Regions from separate parts of the Actinoalloteichus sp. AHMU CJ021 genome, predicted to be linked through region 2. Evidence: predicted binding sites of a transcription regulator. Region 2 holds the regulator's gene; the other holds the start of a gene.
The links. The regulator LexA, encoded in region 2, represses DNA repair genes until DNA is damaged. The targets are predictions, from matches to a motif close to CGAACACGTGTTCG.
Positions count from the first base shown of each region.

Region 1 (4,412 bases), 310 kb from region 2:
AACGACCTGGGGGAGAGCTTCGAGATCGTCGCCGAGGCCGGCGACCTCGTGGCGGTCCGGACCGCCCTGCAGAAGGCCGAGATCGACTACGACTCGGCCGACGCCAGCTTCCTGCCCTCCACCACGGTGCCCCTGGACGCCGAGGGCGCCCGCAAGGTGTTCCGCCTCATCGACGCGCTGGAGGACTGCGACGACGTGCAGAACGTCTTCGCGAACTTCGACGTCTCCGACGAGGTGATGGCCGAGGTCGGCTGACGACCGGGCCAGGGCGGCCCGGTCCCGGGTGTCCGGGCCCGGGCCCGCTCCGGAGGTCGTGACGGCTCCCCGCGACGCGGAGGGCTTCCTCCCAGCCCCGGTGGGGCGTCCCGTAGGGTCGCGCTGACGGGAGAAGTAGCGCGACGTCCCGCCCGGAGGTGCGTTTCGTGGCCGATGACCAGGAGCTCCGACGGAGGCTGCGGACCGCCGCCGAGGAGGACGGCGTCGCGATCGTGCACGTCGCCGAGGAGCGGAACGCGCCGCCCTTCGCCCAGACCGTCGGCGTCTACCGCAGTTGCGGCATGCCGGAGGTCGTGGTGATCGGCCTGCCGCCCAAGGTCGCCCACGCGGTGCTCAGCACATACTCGGAGCGGGCCCGCGCGGGGGAGGACTTCGTCCCGGGCCGGTGCTACGAACGGTTCCTCAAGGACCTGCCCGTCACCTTCGAACGGGTGCACCGGGGCTTCTACGCCGAGTACTTCGGGCACGCCTTCCTGCTCAACCGCAAGGGCACCTTCCCCGCCCTCCAGATGATCGTCGCCGCGCCGGACGGGTCCTGGCCGTGGCAACCGGACGCGCCGGGTGGGTTCGCCCAGTACCAGCCGGTGCTCACCGACAGCGGCCGCCCCGAGAGCTGGGTGCCGGGGGAGACCGGTCCCTGACGGGCCCCGCCGCACCCCGGACGGCTCCGGGCACCCCGGGCCGGCCGTGCCCTCCGGGTGCGCCCGCGGGAACGCCGCCCCCTCACCTCCGCGCACGCGCGCCACCTGCCCGGGCGGCCACCGGCGGTGCCGGTCGGCCGGTGTCGACACCCGGCACGGCACGTGGCAGCCTTCTTGCGATGCCTGAGCTGCCCGATGTCGAGGGATTCCGTCGCGTCGTCGTGGAACACGCCCTGGGCCGGCCCGTCCGGGATGTCGTCGTGTTCGACGCCGCGATCCTGCACGGCGCCTCTCCCCAGGAGCTCGCCGCCGCCCTGCGCGGGCGTCGGTTCGCCCGGGCGGATCGGCACGGCAAGTGGCTGCTGCTGCGCTTCGAGGACCACGCCGCGCCGACCGGCGAGGACCGGCCCGCCGCGCCCGCCGACGGGAACCCGGCCGTTCCCGCCCCCGCCCCCGCCGACGGGGACGGCGTGGCAGGGGCCGGACGGGTGCCTGGGGGCCCCGTCCTCGCGCTGCACTTCGGGATGACGGGGTCGCTGCGCTGGCAGGCGCCTCCCGACCGCCGGCGCGGTCACCGCCACGACCGGGTGCGGATCGTCCTCGACGAGGGTGAGCTGCGCTTCCGCGACCAGCGCAAGCTCCAGGGCATCTGGCTGGCCGAGGACGAGCGCGGGGTCGACGAGCTGCTCGCCGGCCAGGGGCCGGACGCCGCCACCCTCGACTTCCGCGACTTCGACGCCCGCCTGCCCCCGTCCCGACGTGCCGTCAAGGCCGCCCTGATCGACCAGGGCGTCCTGGCCGGTATCGGCAACCTGCTCGCCGACGAGATGTTGTGGCGCGCGGGCATCCACCCGGACCGCAGCCTGGCCCGCCTGACCCCCTCCCAGCGGCGGACGCTGCACCGCCAGCTGCGGCGGCTGCTCCCGCAGGCGGTCAAGGCCGGCCGGGTTCCCGACAAGAAGGGCTGGTTGACCGGGCTGCGGGACCAACCGGACGCCAGCTGCCCGGTCTGCGGCACCACCCTCGAGCACAGCCGCACCGCCGGACGATCCAGCCTGTGGTGCCCCCGCTGCCAACCACCGGGGTGAGCCGCGCCCGCTCCGGGCGCCGGGGAACCGGGCCTCCGAGCCCCTCGCACGGCGGCGGCGGATCGGACCGCCGGTGGGAGGCGGGCGGGCGCGCCGCTCGCGGCGTGATCCACTCGAACCGGTAGCCTGATCGCTCGAACTGATGTTCGTCCGCCCCAGGCCGGGCGGTGGCCGGGTGGCCACCGGCACCGGAGGGCGGGCCGACCGGCGGGAGGCGAGGCGTGCGGGTGCTCGGCGTCGATCCCGGCCTGACCCGGTGCGGGATCGGTGTCGTCGACGGTGGCCACGGCCGGGCCGTGCGCTTCGTGGCCGTCGACGTGGTGCGCACGCCCGCCGACGCGGAACTCCCGGAGCGGCTGCTGGCCGTGTCCGACGCCGTCGAACGGTGGCTGGACGCGCACCGACCCGACACCGTCGCCGTCGAGCGGGTGTTCAGCCAGCACAACGTGCGCACGGTGATGGGCACCGCGCAGGCCAGCGGCGTCGTCGCCCTCGCGGCGGCCCGCCGTTCCCTCCCGGTCGTGTTCCACACCCCCAGCGAGGTCAAGGCCGCCGTGACCGGCTCCGGTCGGGCGGACAAGAAGCAGGTCGGGGCCATGGTCACCCGCATCCTGCGGCTCACCGAGGTGCCCAGGCCGGCCGACGCCGCCGACGCCCTGGCACTGGCGATCTGCCACCTGTGGCGGGGCCCGGTGTCCGCGCGGCTGGCCCAGGCCCAGGCCCAGGCGGCCCAGCTCGCCAAGGCCCACCGGGCCAGGCTGGCGGCGGCCAGGAGGAAGGAATGAGCCGGTGATCTCCTCGGTACGCGGAACGGTGCGCTCCGTCGGTCTCGACCACGCCGTCGTCGAGGTCTCCGGGATCGGGCTCGCCGTGCGCACCACCCCGACCACGCTGGCCGGGCTGCGACGTGGCGAACAGGTCGAGCTCGTGACCAGCCTCGTCATCCGGGAGGACTCCTGGACGCTGTACGGGTTCCCCACCGACGAGGTCAAGGAGCTCTTCGAACTGCTCCAGACCGTCTCCGGCGTCGGTCCCCGGCTCGCGCTGGCCATGCTGGCGGTGCTGGAACCGGACCAGCTGCGCACGGCGGTGTCCGAGGGCAACCTGACCACCCTCACCCAGGTGCCCGGCATCGGCCGCAAGGGGGCGGAGCGCCTCGTCGTGGAGCTGCGGGACAAGCTCGGCCCGGTGGCTCCCGCCGGCGGTGGGGACGGGGCGGCGGCGCCGGACGCCGGCCAGCGGCGCACCCACGTGGTCGAGGCCCTGGTCGGTCTCGGGTTCACGGCGAAGCAGGCGGAGCAGGCGGTGGAGAAGGTGCTGGCCACCGACGGTGGCGGGGACACCTCCGGGATCCTGCGGAAGTCCCTCGCGCTGCTGGGGCGCAAGCGGTGAGGCGTGGCCAGGTGGGACGACGTGAGGACGACGGGGCGGTGACGTGACGGACGACTGGGCGAATGACTGGGCGGACCTCGACGTCGGCTCCGGCGGAACGGGGGCCGGTCAGCGGGGCGGCGAGGACGCGCTGTCGACCAGCGCGGAACCCGGGGACCGGGATGTCGAGGCCACACTGCGGCCCCGGTCGCTGCCGGAGTTCGTCGGGCAGCCCCGGGTGCGCGAGCAGCTCGAACTCGTCCTGACCGGGGCCAGGAACCGGGGTGCCCCTCCCGACCACGTGTTGCTCTCCGGGCCGCCCGGACTCGGCAAGACCAGCATGGCGATGATCATCGGGGCGGAGCTGGGCGCCTCGGTGCGGATGACCTCGGGGCCCGCCCTGGAGCGGGCCGGGGATCTCGCCGCCATGCTCTCCAACCTGGCCGAGGGCGACGTGCTCTTCATCGACGAGATCCACCGGGTGGCCCGGCCGGCGGAGGAGATGCTGTACCTGGCGATGGAGGACTTCCGGGTTGACGTGGTCGTCGGCAAGGGGCCGGGCGCCACCAGCATCCCGCTGGAGATCGCGCCGTTCACCCTGGTCGGCGCCACCACCAGGTCGGGGGCGCTGACCGGTCCCCTGCGGGACCGCTTCGGGTTCACCGCCCACATGGAGTTCTACTCCCCGGCGGAGCTGGAGCGGATCATCACCCGTTCCGCCAGCATCCTCGGGGTCGACCTCCGACCCGACGGCGCCCGGGAGATCGCCGGGCGCTCGCGGGGCACGCCCCGGATCGCCAACCGGCTGCTCCGCCGGGTCCGCGACTACGCGGAGGTCCGTTCGGACGGCGCCGTCACCGTGGAGACCGCGCGGGCCGCCCTGCTGGTGTACGACGTCGACGAACTGGGACTGGACCGGCTGGACCGGGCCGTGCTCACCGCCCTGGTGCGGTCCTTCGGGGGAGGCCCGGTCGGGGTCTCGACGCTCGCCGTCGCCGTCGGGGAGGAGCCGGGGACGGTCGAGGAGGTCTGCGAG
Region 1 covers NZ_CP025990.1:947,541-951,952, reverse strand. The annotation lists gene C1701_RS03595 (YebC/PmpR family DNA-binding transcriptional regulator) at 1-255, shown strand, start outside; gene C1701_RS03590 (DUF4262 domain-containing protein) at 423-917, shown strand; gene C1701_RS03585 (Fpg/Nei family DNA glycosylase) at 1,097-2,005, shown strand; gene ruvC (crossover junction endodeoxyribonuclease RuvC) at 2,227-2,790, shown strand; gene ruvA (Holliday junction branch migration protein RuvA) at 2,795-3,397, shown strand; gene ruvB (Holliday junction branch migration DNA helicase RuvB) at 3,528-4,412, shown strand, end outside.
Region 1: a site for LexA is predicted at 2,141-2,154, ahead of ruvC (crossover junction endodeoxyribonuclease RuvC). Genes of this name have one in related genera too.

Region 2 (4,412 bases):
CGCCGCGCGCCTGGTCGCGCCGCCGGACTTGATGGTGCCGGCGGAGGCGTCCGCGCCGCGCATGAACGAGACCGGGCCCGAGGCGGTGCCGCCGGAGGACAACAACTCCTTGGAGGACCGGATGCGGGACAGGTTCAGCCCCGCGCCGGAGCCGCCCTTGAAGATCAGCCCCTCCTCGCGGTACCAGTTCAGGATCGACTCCATCGTGTCGTCGACCGCCAGGATGAAGCACGCGCTGACCTGCTGCGGGGAGGAGGTGCCGACGTTGAACCACACCGGGGAGTTGAAGCTGAACACCTGGTGGAGCAGCATGTGGGTGAGCTCGTGCTCGAAGATCTCCGCGTCGGCGTCGGTCTCGAAGTAGCCGTGCTCGACCCCGGCCGCGACGTAGGTGCCCACGACCCGGTCGATGAGCTGGCGGAGGCTGTTCTCCCGGTGCTCCGAACCGACCGCTCCCCGGAAGTACTTGCTGGTGACGATGTTCACGGCGTTGACCGACCAGAAGTCGGGGAACTCGACGCCCCGCTGCTCGAAGTTGACCGACCCGTCCCGCCAGTTGGTCATGACCACGTCGCGGTGCTGCCAGTTCACGGCGTCGTAGGGGTGGACGCCCTCCGTGGTGTGCACTCGGCCCACCCGGAGCTTCGCTCCCGCCGACCGGGATCCGCCGGTGGTGGACTTCGCCTTGCCCCTGGCTCGTCCGGTGGCGCTCCCGACGGTTTCAGTCATGCCGCTCTCTCCTCGTCCTGCTGGTGTGGTTCGTCCGCCACTCGGGCGGTTCCGGTCGTGGTCAACCCGCGGTGGGGCTGCCCTCCGGGCAGCCGTCAGCCCCGTCACGTTGCCGGGTGTGGGTGTGGGCCGTCGTGGCCCCGAAGTCGGATCCGCTGACGCCCTCAGGGGGCCTCGGCTGGCTCCTCCCCGTCCGCCTGGACGGTCCGCAACTCGGCGATTTCCTTTTCGAAGTCCTCCACGGAGGAGAACGCCCGGTAGACGCTGGCGAAGCGCAGGTACGCGACCTCGTCGAGGTCCCGGAGTGGTCCCAGGATGGCCAGACCGACCTCGTGGCTGGCGATCTCGGCGGAGCCCGTGGACCGGACGACCTCCTCGACGCGGTGCGCGAGCTGTTGCAGCGCGTCCTCGTCCACCGGCCGTCCCTGGCAGGCGCGCTGGACGCCTCGGACGACCTTGTTCCGGCTGAACGGCTCCGTCACTCCGGAGCGTTTCACGACGGCGAGCACTGCTTCCTCAACCGTGGTGAACCGGCGACCACAGCCCGTGCACGACCTCCGACGCCGGATGGCCTGTCCCTCGTCGACCTCCCGCGAGTCGACGACGCGGGAGTCAGAGTGTCGACAGAACGGACACCGCACGATCCACCCCTTAACTCGGTACGCACTGGTGGGACCGGCATCGCCGCGCCCGGTGACCAGGATACTCGGGCATCGTTCACCAAGCTCACCCGAACCCCAATCTGTAGAGCGTTCCCGGCACTCCGACACTAGATGTTGGGGTCCAAACCTAGACACGCGGCCGAAGCGGGTGCAAGCAACGACACGGGTGAACCCCGACTTCGCCCTGACGGGTGGGCCCGACCTGGCCGTACGCCGCTCCGTCACGGCGCGCGCACCCCAGGTGACGTGCCACCCGCCCCCGCCCGAACCACCCCCACCCCGAGCGGGCACCCCACCCGACACCCGGCCCGAGCGCGCGCCGAGCGCAGCCGCCCACGGGGCGATCGGAATGGGCGGACGATGCGTGCGGTGGACGTCGAACAAGGAATTGCGACGCGATCCGAACCGAACAGACGTTCGATTTCCTTCGTCCTTTCCGGCACTCGGGGAACCGGGGCGACGGGGGGACTCGCCCATTCGAACAGGTGTTTGATCTTCACGTATGTTCGCGTTACCGTGGACATCTCGACAGTCCCGGCGGAGTGGGGCGGACGACGGTCGGCGCGATGTCGATACCGCCACTCCCTCCGCGGCAGTCCCGGGTGATCCACGCGTGGACGGCACGATGATCACGGATCATCTGGTTGCGCGGGAATCACGACGGTGACCGGAGCCGAACGTCGTCACGACGTCGGTGCGACGAGGGCGACAGCCCAGGAGGACAGGAGATGGCACGCAGGACCGAGCCGGATCTGGGCCCCGACCGCGCGGCGGCCGTGTCCGAGGTGCCCTCGACGGGCGCCGCGTCCCCTCCGAACGGCGCGCTGACCAGCCGCCAACAACGGGTGCTCGACGTCATCAGGCAGTGGTTGGACGAGCACGGCTACCCACCCAGCATCCGGGAGATCGGAGAGGCGGTCGGTCTGACCTCCACCTCCTCGGTGGCGCACCAGCTGCGCACACTGGAGCGGAAGGGGTACCTGCGCCGGGATCCCAACCGGCCGCGCGCGGTCGGCGTGCTCCCGGTCGACGTGGTCGTGCCAGCCACGGAGGAGCCCACTACCTCGGCGCCCGCCTACGTACCCCTGCTGGGCCGCATCGCGGCGGGAGGTCCCGTTCTCGCGGAGGAGGCGGTGGAGGACGTCTTCCCCCTCCCCAGGGAGATCGTCGGTGAGGGTTCCCTGTTCCTGCTCCGAGTCACGGGTGACTCGATGGTGGAGGCGGCGATCACCGACGGCGACTGGGTGGTGGTCCGGCAGCAGCCCGACGCCGAGAACGGCGACGTCGTCGCCGCGATGCTGGAGGGCGAGGCGACGGTCAAGACCTTCCGCCGGCGCGAGGACCACGTCTGGTTGATGCCGCACAACCCCGCCTTCGAACCGATCCTCGGCGATGACGCGACCATCCTCGGCAAGGTGGTGGCGGTCCTCCGCCGGCTCTGACCACCCCGCCGCCGCGCTGGGGAGGGAGGCGGGGCCGCACGTCGCCTCGGAAGGACGTGGGGGTGCCCTTCGGCTCCCGCCCCGGTCGCGGAGCTGGGACCGCCGCGCGGGGGCCCGCCACCACGTTGCCGAGCGAGGAGCGGCAGTGGCGGGAGCTGGCGCCGGCTGCGCCGGGAGTGCGGACCACCCACCCGCGCCGGTCCCCACGGCCCTCGTCCGCCCTCGGCCGGAGTTCGGCATGGCGACGGCGCCGCGGCCGGGTCACCACTCCCCGGCCAGGGTGTGGGCATCCCGCAGGAGGTGAGACCCCCGGACGCGCGGCACTGGGAACGGACGGGTCGGCTGGGGCGCCCTGTCCGTCCCGCTCCAGCGCCCCTCGGCCTCCCGCCCGGCCGCCCCGGGGTCTAGGTGGCCCGCCGCGAACGGCTCACGACCCAGGTCAGGAGCGCCGCGAGCAGGCCGGCGATCCCCAGGGCCTGCCAACCCGGCATCCCCTCGTCGTCAGCACTGAGGGCGGCGTCCTCCCCGTGGTCCCGCCCGGCTTCGCCGCGGTCCTCCTCCTCGGACGGGACCTCGCCGCTCGCCGTGGACCCCCGGGAACGTTCCGCCTCGGCGAGCAGCTCGACGGCGCCCGGGTAGGCCCGGATCGGCTGGTTCTCACCCTCCGAGGTCGAGAGCAAGGTGCCATCCGGCTCGAGGGCGACGGCCTCCCCCTGCGGCTCGTCCGGGATCGGGATGTTGACCGGTTCTCCGGCCAGGGCCTCCACCACGTCGCCGTCGGGGGCGCTGAACAGGTAGGCCTCGGTGTAGGTGCGCAGCGCGACCACGGTGCCGTCCGCGCTGACCGAGCCGCCCGTGACCGCCACCGACCCCACCATCTCCGGGATCGGCCCCCCTGGCGTGGTGGTGCTCCGGAACCGCACCGAGCCCACCTCCTCCAGGGGCACCGGCCCCGGGGTGCGCAGCGGCTCCGCCGGTCGGTACACGTAGGCGGTTCCGAAGATCTCCTTCGTCACGATGTGGGGTACGCCGTCGCGGTCCAGCAGCAGTGCCTCGGCGTCGTGCGGACCACGCGGGTAGGTCATCCGGTGCAGCGACGCCACCCCGTCCGGGGTGATGCGGACGAAGGCGACGTGCTCCCGCCGCCGGCGGTTGTCGCCGGTCTCGGCCACCCAGATCGTGCCGTCCGGGGCGACCGCGACGTCCCCGACGTCGTAGTGGTCGATGCCGGTGGTGATCACCCTCGCCACCGAGCAGTCCCGGTTGAGGACGAACACCTGGACCTGCGGATCGTGGTCGTTGACCACGTACCAGTGCGTGCCGTCCGAGGCGATGCCGGAGACCATCGTCAGCCGGGGGTCGCTCATCCTGCACAACTCCACCGGCTCCGGCGGTCGCACCTCCGCCGCCGCCGGAACCGAACCGAGGACGGTGAGCGCCACGACCCCCAGCACGGCCGACGCGACGGCCATCAGTGGCGCGCCGGCACGTCCACGGCGAACTCCCGCAGCGCGGCGGCGAGGTTCGGCCACACACGGGCCCGCAACCGGGTACCGGTGTCGGTGTGCTCCTCCTCCAG
Region 2 covers NZ_CP025990.1:1,262,131-1,266,542, forward strand. The annotation lists gene C1701_RS05025 (vitamin B12-dependent ribonucleotide reductase) at 1-729, opposite strand, end outside; gene nrdR (transcriptional regulator NrdR) at 894-1,370, opposite strand; gene lexA (transcriptional repressor LexA) at 2,120-2,833, shown strand; gene C1701_RS05040 (hypothetical protein) at 3,238-4,305, opposite strand; gene hflX (GTPase HflX) at 4,305-4,412, opposite strand, start outside.